DNA from 4 places in the Weizmannia sp. FSL W8-0401 genome. Region 2 is predicted to be linked to each of the others. Evidence: riboswitches for the same ligand, from Rfam matches in the RefSeq annotation. Region 2 holds a riboswitch; each other region holds the start of a gene.
What was found. Region 2 has a riboswitch for thiamine pyrophosphate ahead of NSU00_RS07280 (3-oxoacyl-ACP reductase). Riboswitches for the same ligand answer to the same signal wherever they lie in the genome.
Positions count from the first base shown of each region.

Region 1: it holds a riboswitch for thiamine pyrophosphate, as region 2 does, so the genes downstream of both, NSU00_RS11945 (thiamine phosphate synthase) here and NSU00_RS07280 (3-oxoacyl-ACP reductase) in region 2, are expected to answer to the same signal.
Region 3: it holds a riboswitch for thiamine pyrophosphate, as region 2 does, so the genes downstream of both, tenA (thiaminase II) here and NSU00_RS07280 (3-oxoacyl-ACP reductase) in region 2, are expected to answer to the same signal.
Region 4: it holds a riboswitch for thiamine pyrophosphate, as region 2 does, so the genes downstream of both, NSU00_RS03220 (MTH1187 family thiamine-binding protein) here and NSU00_RS07280 (3-oxoacyl-ACP reductase) in region 2, are expected to answer to the same signal.

Region 1 covers NZ_JBBPAG010000001.1:2,423,092-2,426,006, reverse strand. The annotation lists gene NSU00_RS11950 (MFS transporter) at 1-851, shown strand, start outside; TPP riboswitch at 1,121-1,230, shown strand; gene NSU00_RS11945 (thiamine phosphate synthase) at 1,361-1,966, shown strand; gene thiO (glycine oxidase ThiO) at 1,950-2,915, shown strand, end outside.
Region 2 covers NZ_JBBPAG010000001.1:1,528,829-1,531,743, forward strand. The annotation lists gene NSU00_RS07265 (GNAT family N-acetyltransferase) at 1-500, shown strand, start outside; gene NSU00_RS07270 (GNAT family N-acetyltransferase) at 500-1,000, shown strand; gene NSU00_RS07275 (GNAT family N-acetyltransferase) at 991-1,416, shown strand; TPP riboswitch at 1,465-1,576, shown strand; gene NSU00_RS07280 (3-oxoacyl-ACP reductase) at 1,643-2,404, shown strand; gene thiM (hydroxyethylthiazole kinase) at 2,417-2,915, shown strand, end outside.
Region 3 covers NZ_JBBPAG010000001.1:761,381-764,295, forward strand. The annotation lists gene NSU00_RS03495 (hypothetical protein) at 1-308, shown strand, start outside; gene NSU00_RS03500 (TIGR01777 family oxidoreductase) at 356-1,261, opposite strand; TPP riboswitch at 1,522-1,611, shown strand; gene tenA (thiaminase II) at 1,603-2,424, shown strand; gene thiW (energy coupling factor transporter S component ThiW) at 2,464-2,915, shown strand, end outside.
Region 4 covers NZ_JBBPAG010000001.1:698,447-701,361, reverse strand. The annotation lists gene NSU00_RS03230 (ABC transporter substrate-binding protein) at 1-371, opposite strand, end outside; gene NSU00_RS03225 (ABC transporter permease) at 368-1,165, opposite strand; gene NSU00_RS03220 (MTH1187 family thiamine-binding protein) at 1,116-1,439, opposite strand; TPP riboswitch at 1,521-1,624, opposite strand; gene NSU00_RS03215 (amidase) at 2,403-2,915, opposite strand, start outside.

The sequences.
Region 1 (2,915 bases), 890 kb from region 2:
CAATGCGAGGTATTATCCCTGAATTGGTGGAAAGAAAACATATCAAACAAGCTAATTCACTGTTAAATTTATCACGGAGTGCATCTAAAATTGTTGGTCCTGCTCTTGCAGGGACTTTAGTAGCAATTTTCGGAGGAGGATGGGGGATTGCAATTGATGCGATTAGTTTTTTTATCGCCTCTATTTTTATGAGTAGAGTTCATATTCCTTCACATCCTGTTGTTTCGAAAACTTCGTTCATGCACGAAATGCGCGAGGGGTGGAGTTACTTTCGAAGGCGTCGTTGGATTTGGTTAATAACGGGAGCTTTTGCTTTAATAAATGCAGTCCAAATGGGTGTGTGGCAAGTGCTTGGACCCATTATTGCTAAAAATACCATTGGTTCAACTGGATGGGGTCTAACATTAAGTATAAAAGCAGTGGGTCTTCTTATAGCTAGTCTAGTGATGCTGAAATTACAACTCCGGTATCCTCTTCGGGACAGTTTGATTGCCGTTGCTTTCGGTGGAATACCTCTGATCGTCCTTGGCCAAGGATTCGCATTACCTTATTTATTAATTGTTACAGCAATCGCGGGGGTTGGACAAACGATCTCTGGAATCGGCTGGGATACAACATTACAGCAAGCGATTCCACGTGATAAACTTTCACGGGTACTTGCTTTTGATGACTTAGGAGCTTTTATTACAATCCCCATTGGTCAGGTGATGGCAGTTCCTTTGGCTGAGATTTTTGGATATAAAATGGTTGCTACAGTTGGCGGAATAAGCTTTATCCTTGTTGCCCTCATTCCACTATTAGATCGGTCTATAAGAAAAATGAACCCGGAGAAGGAACGATTTTCTAGTTAACATAATTGAGTAATAAGGTTTTTGCACGGTGCATTTGAAGTTTCTCAACTCAATGCCAGACCGGAAGACAGGGGACTTGATGATTTTATCATATACTTGAAAAAAGACTCGATGTTCTATCGAGACATTTTGCTTCACGGGACCTGCCTTTGTCTACTACAGTTATTTCCGGGCATGGAAGAAGACAAACTGCCTATATAAATTGTTGACCTTTTCTAGATATGTGGTATTATTAAACTATAGGCAATATTTACAATTTAATACACGAAGTCATCCGCTAGAGGTGCCTTTTTTAAAAGGCTGAGATCGAAGTATACTTCGGGACTCTTATGAACCTGATCTGGGTAATACCAGCGTAGGAAAGTGGAAACAGGATATTTGATTTCTTTTCAAATCATCAGCCATTTTCTTACCGAAGAAAGTGGCTTTTTTGTTTTTCATTAGGTTCATTTATGTGGAAATTTTCCAAGGAGGTGAGCTAAATTTCTAACGGTATTAAAGAATTACATGTGATCTCGAATGGCAAAATGCCCGTTGCACAGTTACATGAAATATTAACCGATATTCACCCGTTCGTAACGGCCATCCACATACGGGAAAAACAAAAAACGGCACGGGAACTTTACCAGATAATTGAGTATCTAGCGCAAAACATTCCCCTATCCAAAATGATCATTAATGACCGGGTAGATGTCGCTTTGGCAGCGAAAGCAGCTGGTGTTCAGCTAGCCTTTCATAGCTTGGAAACTTCGATTGTCAAAACCATGTTTCCCTTTCTTAAAGTTGGCCGATCGATTCATTCCTATCGTGAAGGCGTAAAAGCCAATCGGGATGGTGCGGATTACGTCTTGTTCGGCCACATCTTTTTTTCCGGCTCAAAGCCCGGAAAGATACCCAAGGGGCTAAAACAATTAGCCAAAGTGGCACAACTAGACATACCGGTGATTGCGATTGGCGGTATAACGCCAGAAAATGCCCAAAGTGTTATTCACGCTGGTGCAAAAGGGATTGCCGTCATGTCAGGAATACTTGAGGCTCGTGATCCTTTATCAGCAGTTAAGGATTACTACAATGCCTTAATAAATGGAGATGGAAAAATTGACGCGTACATTTGATGTTGTCGTGATAGGCGGCGGAATTAACGGAAGTTCTATCGCCTATCAACTTTCAAAAAGAGGAAGAAAAGTAGCCATAATTGAGAAGAAACAATTAGCATGTGAAGCCTCTAGTGCGGCAGCGGGAATGCTTGCGGCACAAGCGGAGATAGAACAAGACGGTCCACTGTTCCAATTCGCTTTAAAAAGCCAAGCTATGTTTCCTGAACTTGCAAACGAACTGTATGAAATGACTGGAATCGATATAGAGTTTGACCAAAAAGGGATCATAAAAATTGCCGAAACCGATGCTATCGCAGAGGAAGTAAAAAAACAGGTGACCTTCCAGCAAAATTGGGATCCAGCCATAAAGTGGCTTGATTCTCATGAATGTTTGGAAATGGAGCCGTCCCTCTCCTCTAACATCGTTGGTGGCATGTATCTTCCTAATGATGGCCACGTCATGCCGGCAACCTTATCGAAGGCCTTTGCAAAGGCAGCGATTCATTTTGGAACGGAAATTCTTGAAAACACGGAAGTCCTCTCGTTCATCTATGAACGGGAACGTGTCATTGGGGTTAAAACGACTTCCGGTGACATCCATTGCCATCAGGTTGTCCTTGCAACGGGAGCATGGTCAGCACAGTTGATGAAGGATACAGGGATAGACATGCCGGTTTATCCGGTAAAGGGCGAATGCTTTTCCGTTAAATCTGATACCCCTATCCTGAAGAGAACGATTTTTTCCGATAAGAGATGCTACTTTGTACCAAAGCGGAATGGTGAAATCTTTATTGGTGCTACCCAGGTAGAAAATACGTTTGATAAAAAAGTGACGCTTGGGGGAATTGCTTCATTAGTAGAGAGAGCGATCCAATTGGTTCCCCAAATAAAAGATGCCAAGTGGGAACGAGCATGGGCAGGTGTTCGGCCGCAAACAGGGGATGGCCTCCCGTACATAGGAGAACAT
Region 2 (2,915 bases):
TGGCAGTTTTGGAAGCAAAAAATGCGTTAAACATCCGGCGGCTGGGCGGCAAGGAAAAACTTCCGATGGATTTACTGCTCCTTGCCGACCCGTCACGCGAAATGGTGATGGCTTATGCCAACCGCGGAGAATGCTATGTGGCGGAAATTGAAGAAAAGGTGATCGGCGTTTACATCCTGCTACCGGCGAGGCCGGGAATCGTGGAATTGGCGAATGTGGCGGTTGCAAAAGAACATCAAGGGAAAGGCTTTGGAAAACGGCTTGTGCTGGATGCCATCCGGAGGGCAGGAAAAAGAGGATTTAAAACGATCGAAGTAGGCACCGGCAATTCCAGCATCAGCCAGCTGGCCTTGTATCAAAAATGCGGTTTCCGGATCTCCGGGGTGGACAGAGGCTTTTTCGTCAGGCATTATGCTGAAACGATATATGAAAACGGGATTCGCTGCCGGGATATGGTACGGTTATCCCTCGATTTGGTAGAAACGACATGCAAGGGGTAATGGAATTGGAACTGGTCTTTTACAATGATGATTTCAAGCAGCAATTGGACAACTATACAATAACGGATGATCAGCTCCGTTTCACCGGCCATCCGGATGAAGCCATTGCCCTTGCAAAAGATGATCCGGAACGGCACCCTGTTGTTGCAGTCCGCCATAACATGATCACAAACTTTTTTGTGCTTCATGAAAAAAATGGCGCCAGGCCATATACAAGTCATCCGCATGCCATATTGCTGCGGACGTTTTCAACCGATTTCCACCAGCAGGGAAAAGGATACGCCAGGCAATGTTTAAAACAGCTGCCCCATTTTGTCCGTACCCATTTTCCGGAAATAGAGCAGATGGTTCTTGGGGTGAATACGGAAAATGTTGCTGCCCAAAATTTGTACAGACAAGCCGGGTTTGTGGATGAAGGGGGCAGGATGTTTGGAAAAAAAGGCGAATTGATTATTATGCATTACCATTTAGGCAAAGAAGGGATATACAGATGGAAATAAAAGAACTTGCAAACCGGGAAGAGTGGAAAGCAGCGTTTCCGGTGATGAAACAGCTGCGTAAACATTTGGACGAAGAACACTATCTCCAGCTGGTGGAAGAGGCGGCAGAAAAATCGGATTACAAGATGGCCGCAGTAATAGATGACGGAAACATTGTGGCGGTAACCGGCTATATGCCGATGATTACCTTGTACAACGGGCGGTTTATTTGGGTATGCGACCTGGTGACGGATGAAGCGCACAGATCAAAAGGGTACGGCGCCAGGCTTTTGGCGCATGTGGAAAAACAGGCCGGCGAAAACGGATACGGCATTGTATCCCTGTCATCCGGCCTGCAGAGAAAAGACGCACACCGGTTTTATGAAGAAAAAATGGATTATGATAAAGTCAGTTATGTTTTTTTAAAAAGATTGTAAACTTTACATCTTCGTTGGAAAGGGATATAATAGCTAAAAAATAATCTTTCAAACTACTAGGGGTGCCCGGATCTGGCGGGCTGAGAGAAAAACCGGCGTTTTTCAACCCTTTGGACCTGATCCGGATCATACCGGCGTAGGAAAGTAGGAATTTGTAAAAAATTTCTTGCTGATAAAGTCAGGTCTTTTCGGGCCTGGCTTTTTTGCATGGAAAGGGGTGGGACAAATGAAACTCGATGAGCAGGTGGTTGCCGTCACCGGCGGAAGCAGGGGGTTGGGCAAGGCGCTTGTAAAAGCTTTTGCAAGAGAGGGGGCGGGCGTTGTCATCAACTATTTTGAGAGTGAGGGGAAGGCAAAGGACCTTCAGCATATTTTAGGCGAAAAAGCGGTTGCCCTGAAGGCGGATGTAAGGGATCCGGTCCAGGTAAGAAAGATGTTCCGGCAGGCCGAAGCTTATTTTTCCAGGCCTGTCACGACGATTGTAAATAATGCCCTTGTGCATTTCCGCTTTGATCCGGAATCCCGGCACGATGCTTCCCGGATTTCGTGGGAGGAATACAGCCTGCAGATGGAAGGTGCGGTTCGCGGCGCATTAAATACCATCCAGGCCGGCCTTGCGGGAATGAAACGGCTGCATTTCGGCAGGGTGATCAATATTGGCACAAACCTGTTTCAAAATCCGGTTGTCGCCTACCATGATTACAATACGAGCAAGGCTGCGCTCCTCGGCTTCACCCGGAGCATGGCGAAAGATCTGGGGCAATATGGCATTACCGTTAATATGGTATCCGGCGGCCTTCTGAAAACGACGGATGCAAGTGCGGCCACATCTGAAGAGGTTTTTCAATTGATTCAGGCAACAACCCCGCTGCAAAGGGTGACAGAACCGGAAGACGTTGCGGATGCCGTGTTGTTTTTTGCATCGCCATGGGCCAGGGCGGTAACCGGGCAAAACCTCGTCGTTGACGGCGGACTTGTAATGGATTAGGAGGGAATGAAAATGGAAAAGGAAAAACCAATTGAACTGCTTGAAAAAATCAGGGAAGCCAATCCGCTTATCCATAATATCACGAATATTGTGGTGGCTAATTTCACAGCAAACGGGCTGCTGGCACTTGGCGCATCTCCGGTAATGGCCGATGCGGTGGAAGAAGTTGCCGATATGGCGAAAGCGGCAAATGCGGTCGTATTAAATATCGGCACTTTGAATGAAAAAGCCGTCGAAGCCATGATTTTGGCGGGAAAGTCTGCAAATGAAAATGGCGTTCCGGTCGTCCTTGATCCGGTAGCTGCCGGTTCAACCCGTTACCGGACAGAAACGGCAAAAAAATTGCTGAAAGAAATCCGCTTCACATCCATCAGGGGAAATGCCGGAGAAATCGCCAATCTGGTCGGAATAGATGCCAAAGTTAAAGGCGTCGATGCAGGAGATACCAGCCTGGATACGGGCGAACTCGCTTTAAAAGCGGCAAAAACGCTTCATACTACGGTCGTGGTAA
Region 3 (2,915 bases), 770 kb from region 2:
GGGTTGAAGTTCATGCGCATTTTCCGGACGTGGTGTCTGAATGGAAATGCCAGCCATTGATGACATTGAAAACGGTAATGAAGGTTGGAAAGTCTAGTAAAAGCGCGTGCAGAAAATCAAAATCGCGAATGATGTATTTTTCAGGCTGGGGTGCAAAGAAGCGTATCAGATTTCAAATGGATAGCCATGTACCTCTAGTATCTATTGAAATGAAATACAAAGACCAGGGACCTACCATCAGGATGAAACCAGGTCTCCCAACAGCGGAAGACGGCTGTTGGGAGACCTTTATTTTTATGCGCGTGTGAAGAGGGGCCCTTCTGCCGTGGCGTTCGTTGCCTGTACTTTTTTGCCCTTATGGATTTGTAAGCAAATCTTCCAAAGCTTGCCGGAGCGTCGGGAACATGAATTCAAATCCTGCCTGCATGAGGACTTCCGGGCGTACATGCTGGCCTTCAAGCACAAGGCTGCTTTTTTGCCCGAGTGCCAGTTTCAAGGCAAAAGAAGGTACGGGAAGCCAATGCGGCCGGTGTAAAACAGCACCAATGGTTTTGCCAAATGCCTTCATCGTTATAGGCGAAGGGGCAGTGACATTGACCGGGCCGCGGATGTTCTCATTTTTAATAGCAAATAAGATCGATCTTACTACGTCTGTTATATGCACCCACGAGACCCATTGATTGCCGGAACCGACTGTGCCGCCAGCAAACCATTTATACGGCAATACCATAAGGGGCAGTGCTCCGTTTTCCTTTCCAAGCACAACGCCGAATCTCAATAAGACAGTACGGATGGCATGTTTTTCTGCTTGCTTCGCATTGGCTTCCCAACCCGATACCGTCCTGCCAAGAAAATCATTTGCCCTTTGCAATGATTTTTCAGTATACACAGCATTGCGTGATGGCGGATAGATGCCGATTGCACTTGCATTGACCAGCACTGCCGGTTTGCGCGGCATGGCAGACAGGATGCGCAACATTTCATCTGTTGCGCACATCCGGCTTTCATAAATTTGTTTTTGGTGTTTGGCACTCCATCTTCCATCGTTTATGGACACGCCGGCCAAGTTGATGAATACATCCGCATTCCCTATTTCATTTTCGGGAGAAGCATCTTCCACCAGCCATTTTACATACTGCACACGATTTGCCGGCTGCTTGTCTTTCCTTGTTAAAATGACCACTTCATGCCCTTCGCGAAGAAGCATATCCGTTAATTTCCGCCCGATAAATCCGGTCCCGCCAGCGATCACAATCCTCATTTTTGCCCTCCGTTCTGCAAATTTCTCCACGGTTTGCAACTTAAGTCAGGAATAAATGGGCACGAATGATGAAAAATCAAGGTTTCCAACTCATTCGTCCTTGTTTATGGGAAAAAGCCTTCTGTGATGTTCCCGGAGCTGTCCCGATATTAAAAAGTTAATGGAAGACGACATTTTAATCAAGATTAGGATGATAAATCTCCTGTTGCACAAAATTCGGGACTATGATATGGTAAGAGTAATGAAAATGAATATTCATAATAGTCTACTAGGGGCGCCGGGTTGGCTGAGAAGTACCCTTTGAACCTGATCTAGTTCGTACTAGCGTAGGGAAGTAGGTGATGAAATTACACCTGATGATTTGTAATTTATACACCCGCTTTCCGATGGAGGGCGGGTTTTTTATTTTGAAGCTGCTTAGGGCAAAGGGAGAAACCAGCCTGCAAACCGCAATCGGTTTCCCGGTAAACAAGGAGGAATCATTGTTGAAACGATCTTTTACAGAAAGGCTATATCAAAATGTCCAGCCGATTTGGGAGAAAAACCATAACCATCCTTTTGTCGTGGGACTGGGGAACGGAACTTTAGAAAGAGATAAATTTATCTATTATTTAAAGCAGGATTACGTATATTTAGTTGAGTACGCAAAACTGTTTGCCATGGGTGTTGTGAAAGCGGGTAACCTGGACATTATGACGAGATTTGCTGCGGTTCTCCATGAATCGTTGCATTTTGAGATGGAACTGCACCGCCAATACGCTGCCGAGTTTGGCATTACACGCACGGATTTAGAAGCAACTCAACTAACGCCGGCCAATCTTGCTTACACAAGTTATATGCTGCAAGTGGCCGCCAATGGAAGCTTGGCTGAACTTGTTGCCTGCTTGTTGCCGTGTGCCTGGGATTATTGGGAAATTGGGAAACTGCTGAAATTAAATCATCGAGACACATTGGAGACCAATCCTTACAAGAAATGGATCGAAACCTATTCTTCAGAAACGTTCGGCTCCGGAACGCAGTGGTTAATTGACTTAATGGACCAACTGGCAAGCGGAAAATCAGAAACGGAACTGGCAGTCTTAGAACACCATTTCCAAATAGCCTCAAAGTATGAGTATTTATTTTGGGATATGAACGATAAAAAACAAGACTGGCCGGTCTGATTTTCATTCGCAACTAAAAAGGAGGGAGGGTTGGTTCTAATGAGAAAAACACAAAAAATAACAGCAACTGCAGTTATTGCGGCTATCACAACTGCATCCAGCAGCTTGATTTATATCCCCGTAGGTTTTGCAAAAATTTTTCCGGTACAGCATTTTGCCAACATACTCTCGGCTGTTCTGCTCGGCCCCGGTTATGCGGTTGCGCAAGCTTTTATATCCTCGCTTTTACGTAACTTGCTTGGGACAGGAAGTATTTTTGCCTTTCCGGGAAGCATGATCGGCGCGTTTTTGGCAGCTTATCTGTACGCGAAGACGAATAAGCTCATTTTTGCCTTTGTTGGGGAGGTCATGGGGACAGGCATTCTCGGTGCGCTGGCCTGTTATCCTATTGCTGTTTTCCTGCTCGGCCAAGCGTCAACGCTTTTCGGATTTATCCCTGCCTTCTTTTTAAGCTCTTTTGCAGGGGCCATTTTTGGCTATGTTTTGATAAA
Region 4 (2,915 bases), 830 kb from region 2:
TTCAAAGAAGCAAAGCCGGAAGTATTGTGCTGGATGATCGCGGCAATGGATACAATCGGGATTCCTTCCGTCCTTGCCGTGGTGACATTTTCCTGATAGCTGATCCCGAAATCCGCTTTCCCGGAGGCCACCATCTGTTCAGCCGTGATATTGTCTCCCGGCTGGATAATTTTCACATCTAGGCCCTGCTTTTGAAAATAATGTTTTGTTTTAGCCACATACAGGCCGGTATGATTGGTGTTCGGAAACCAGTCCAGCACAACCGTCACCTTTTGCAACGCTTTTTTGCTGCTGTCCTTCTGCCCGCTGCCGGCACATCCGGCAGCAAGCAGCAACATGGCCGCCTGCAACATGATTAAAATTTTCTTCATTGATGATCTTCCTTTCGATATACCCATGGTGCGGATAGCCTTTGCAAACATTCAACAGCGCCGTATAAAAGAAATGTGAGCCCAATGATGACAGCGGAGATGGCAAACAAGCGGGCAGTCATAAAAGATTTTGTCGCCCTTGTCAGCATGACGCCGAGCCCTTCGCTTGCGCCGAGCCACTCACCGATAATGGCACCCATCACACTATATGTAACGGCAATTTTTAAACCTGAAAAAAAGTAAGGGAGCACAGCCGGAAATTTGACTTTCATGTAAATTTGCCCTTTTGAAGCATGCATGGTCTTTAACAGTTTCACCAAGTCATCATCCACCGTTTGAAACCCTTCCAGAATGCTCAATGCCAGCGGGAAAAAGCAGATTAAAATGACCACAATAACTTTTGACTGGAGCCCGAATCCGAACCAGACGATGAAAAGCGGCGCAATCGCCACAATCGGAATTGTTTGCGAAACGACTAGTAGCGGCCGGACCAGCATCCGGAAAACGGGAACCATATCCATAAAAACGGCAATCGCTGCGCCAATCATAATGGAAAAGGCAAGCCCGATCAATACTTCTTTTGCAGTTTGCCAAATATTGGGCCAAACCATCCATTGCAGATTTTTCAATTCCTGCCATACTTCCGTCGGTTTTGGCAGCATCCATTCACTGATATGAAAGCCGGCCGTTACCCCTTGCCAGACGAAGAGCAAAAAAATGAGCCAGGCAGCCGTGAGCGCCGTGTTAACGAACCGGCTGCGGCGCTTGTTCGCGATATTTTGCAATTTTTTCATCCATTGTCACCCCGGTGCTTGGCCGGTAATGGATTTTGATCGATGTGATGACATCAATCGCACCGGCTTGGACGCAAGCATCCTGCGCTTTTTTGATGATCCCAAGCAGTTCGTCAAGATCGCCTTCCATCGTCGTTTCCATTGCCCCGACTTCATAACGTACGCCGGCGTTTTGAACAACTTCGATCGCACGGTCGACGACACCGTATAAGTCATCACTTTTAATATGCGGAACAACTGAAAAAGAAACCGTTACTTGATTCGATTTTTCCATCAAATTTTCCTCCTTTTTTTCAAATAAAAAAGCTTTCATTGCATGCGCAAGAAAGCCTGTCCATCCAAAACATGCCGAAACATGCTTCAATATGAGACTCCCTACGCTGGCATTATCCAGATCAGGTGAAGGGTCGATGCAAAACGGCATCCTCTCAGCCAAAACCGGCTCCCCTGCTTTTTTTCTTGTAATTTTATTGTAACATGAAAACCATCCTTTTTGGCAAAAAATTTTCAATACGATGGTGCGGTGCGCAAGCCAGCCATTGTCTGCCTGGGTAAAGAATCACCCTGGGACGGCAAGGCTTCTATGTTAAGGTAGACGGGTTTTTTGGCGGACTTTCTTAACGTAGAACGGTTCTACGTTAAGAAAGTGGGACTTTTGGACGACCTTCCTTAACATAGAATGGCTCTACGTGAAGGAAGCTGACTTTTGCGCGAACTTCCTCAACATAGAACGCCCCTACGTTAAGATAGCATGTCTTTTTTTCGGACTTCCTTAACATAGAGCGGCTCTACGTTAAGATAGCGGAACCTTTTGACGGCCTTCCTTAACGTAGGACGCCTCTACATTAAGAAAGCATGACTTTTTGGCGGGCTTCCTTAACATAGAACGCTTCTACGTTAAGATAGCATGTCTTTTTTTCGGACTTCCTTAACATAGAGCGGCTCTACGTTAAGATAGCGGAACTTTTTGACGGCCTTCCTTAACATAGAACACCTATACATTAAGAAAGCGGGCTTTTTTAGTGGCATTCTTTAACATAGAACGCCCCTACGTTAAGATAGCGGGGCTTTTGGGCAGCCTTCCTTAACGTAGGACGCCTCTACATTAAGAAAGCATGACTTTTTGGCGGGCTTCCTTAACGTAAGATGACACTGCTAAGATAGGCACGTAAAAACTACTGCCTTCCTTAACGTAGACGTTCCGACCCGTGCGTAAGTAACGCCTCTTATTCATGCTTTAAAGGCAAGGGTTTCCCTGCATGCCAACCCAAAGTTCCGACTGTTCAAGCGCATATGCGACATCCAGCAGCCAGTGTTCATTTCCTTTCGGCGCAACCAGCTGTACCCCTAAAGGAAGCCCGGCCGCTGTTACATGAACCGGCAGGCTGATCGCCGGCTGCCCGGTTAAATTAGCGAGCTGCGTAAACGGGGAAAACGTTAAGCTCGGTTCAAACATATCATAGACAAGTGCCTGCTGCTTTTCTTTCGGGAGCCCGGTAACACCAAACAAACGATCCCGCTCTTTCCCTGTCTGGGTAAGTTCCCCGATTTTCGGTGCCGGAAACGCGGTTGAAGGCGTGAGATACAGGTCATAAGTCTCATGGAAAGCAGCCATTTGTGCTGCAGCTTTATCCCACTCCGCAAGACTCTTTGCGTATTCCGCCGCCGTGACATTTTTCCCGGCAGCATACAAGACCCACGAAACCGGCTCCATATCTTTTTCCGTAAGCGGGCGTCCAAGTGCGCTTTC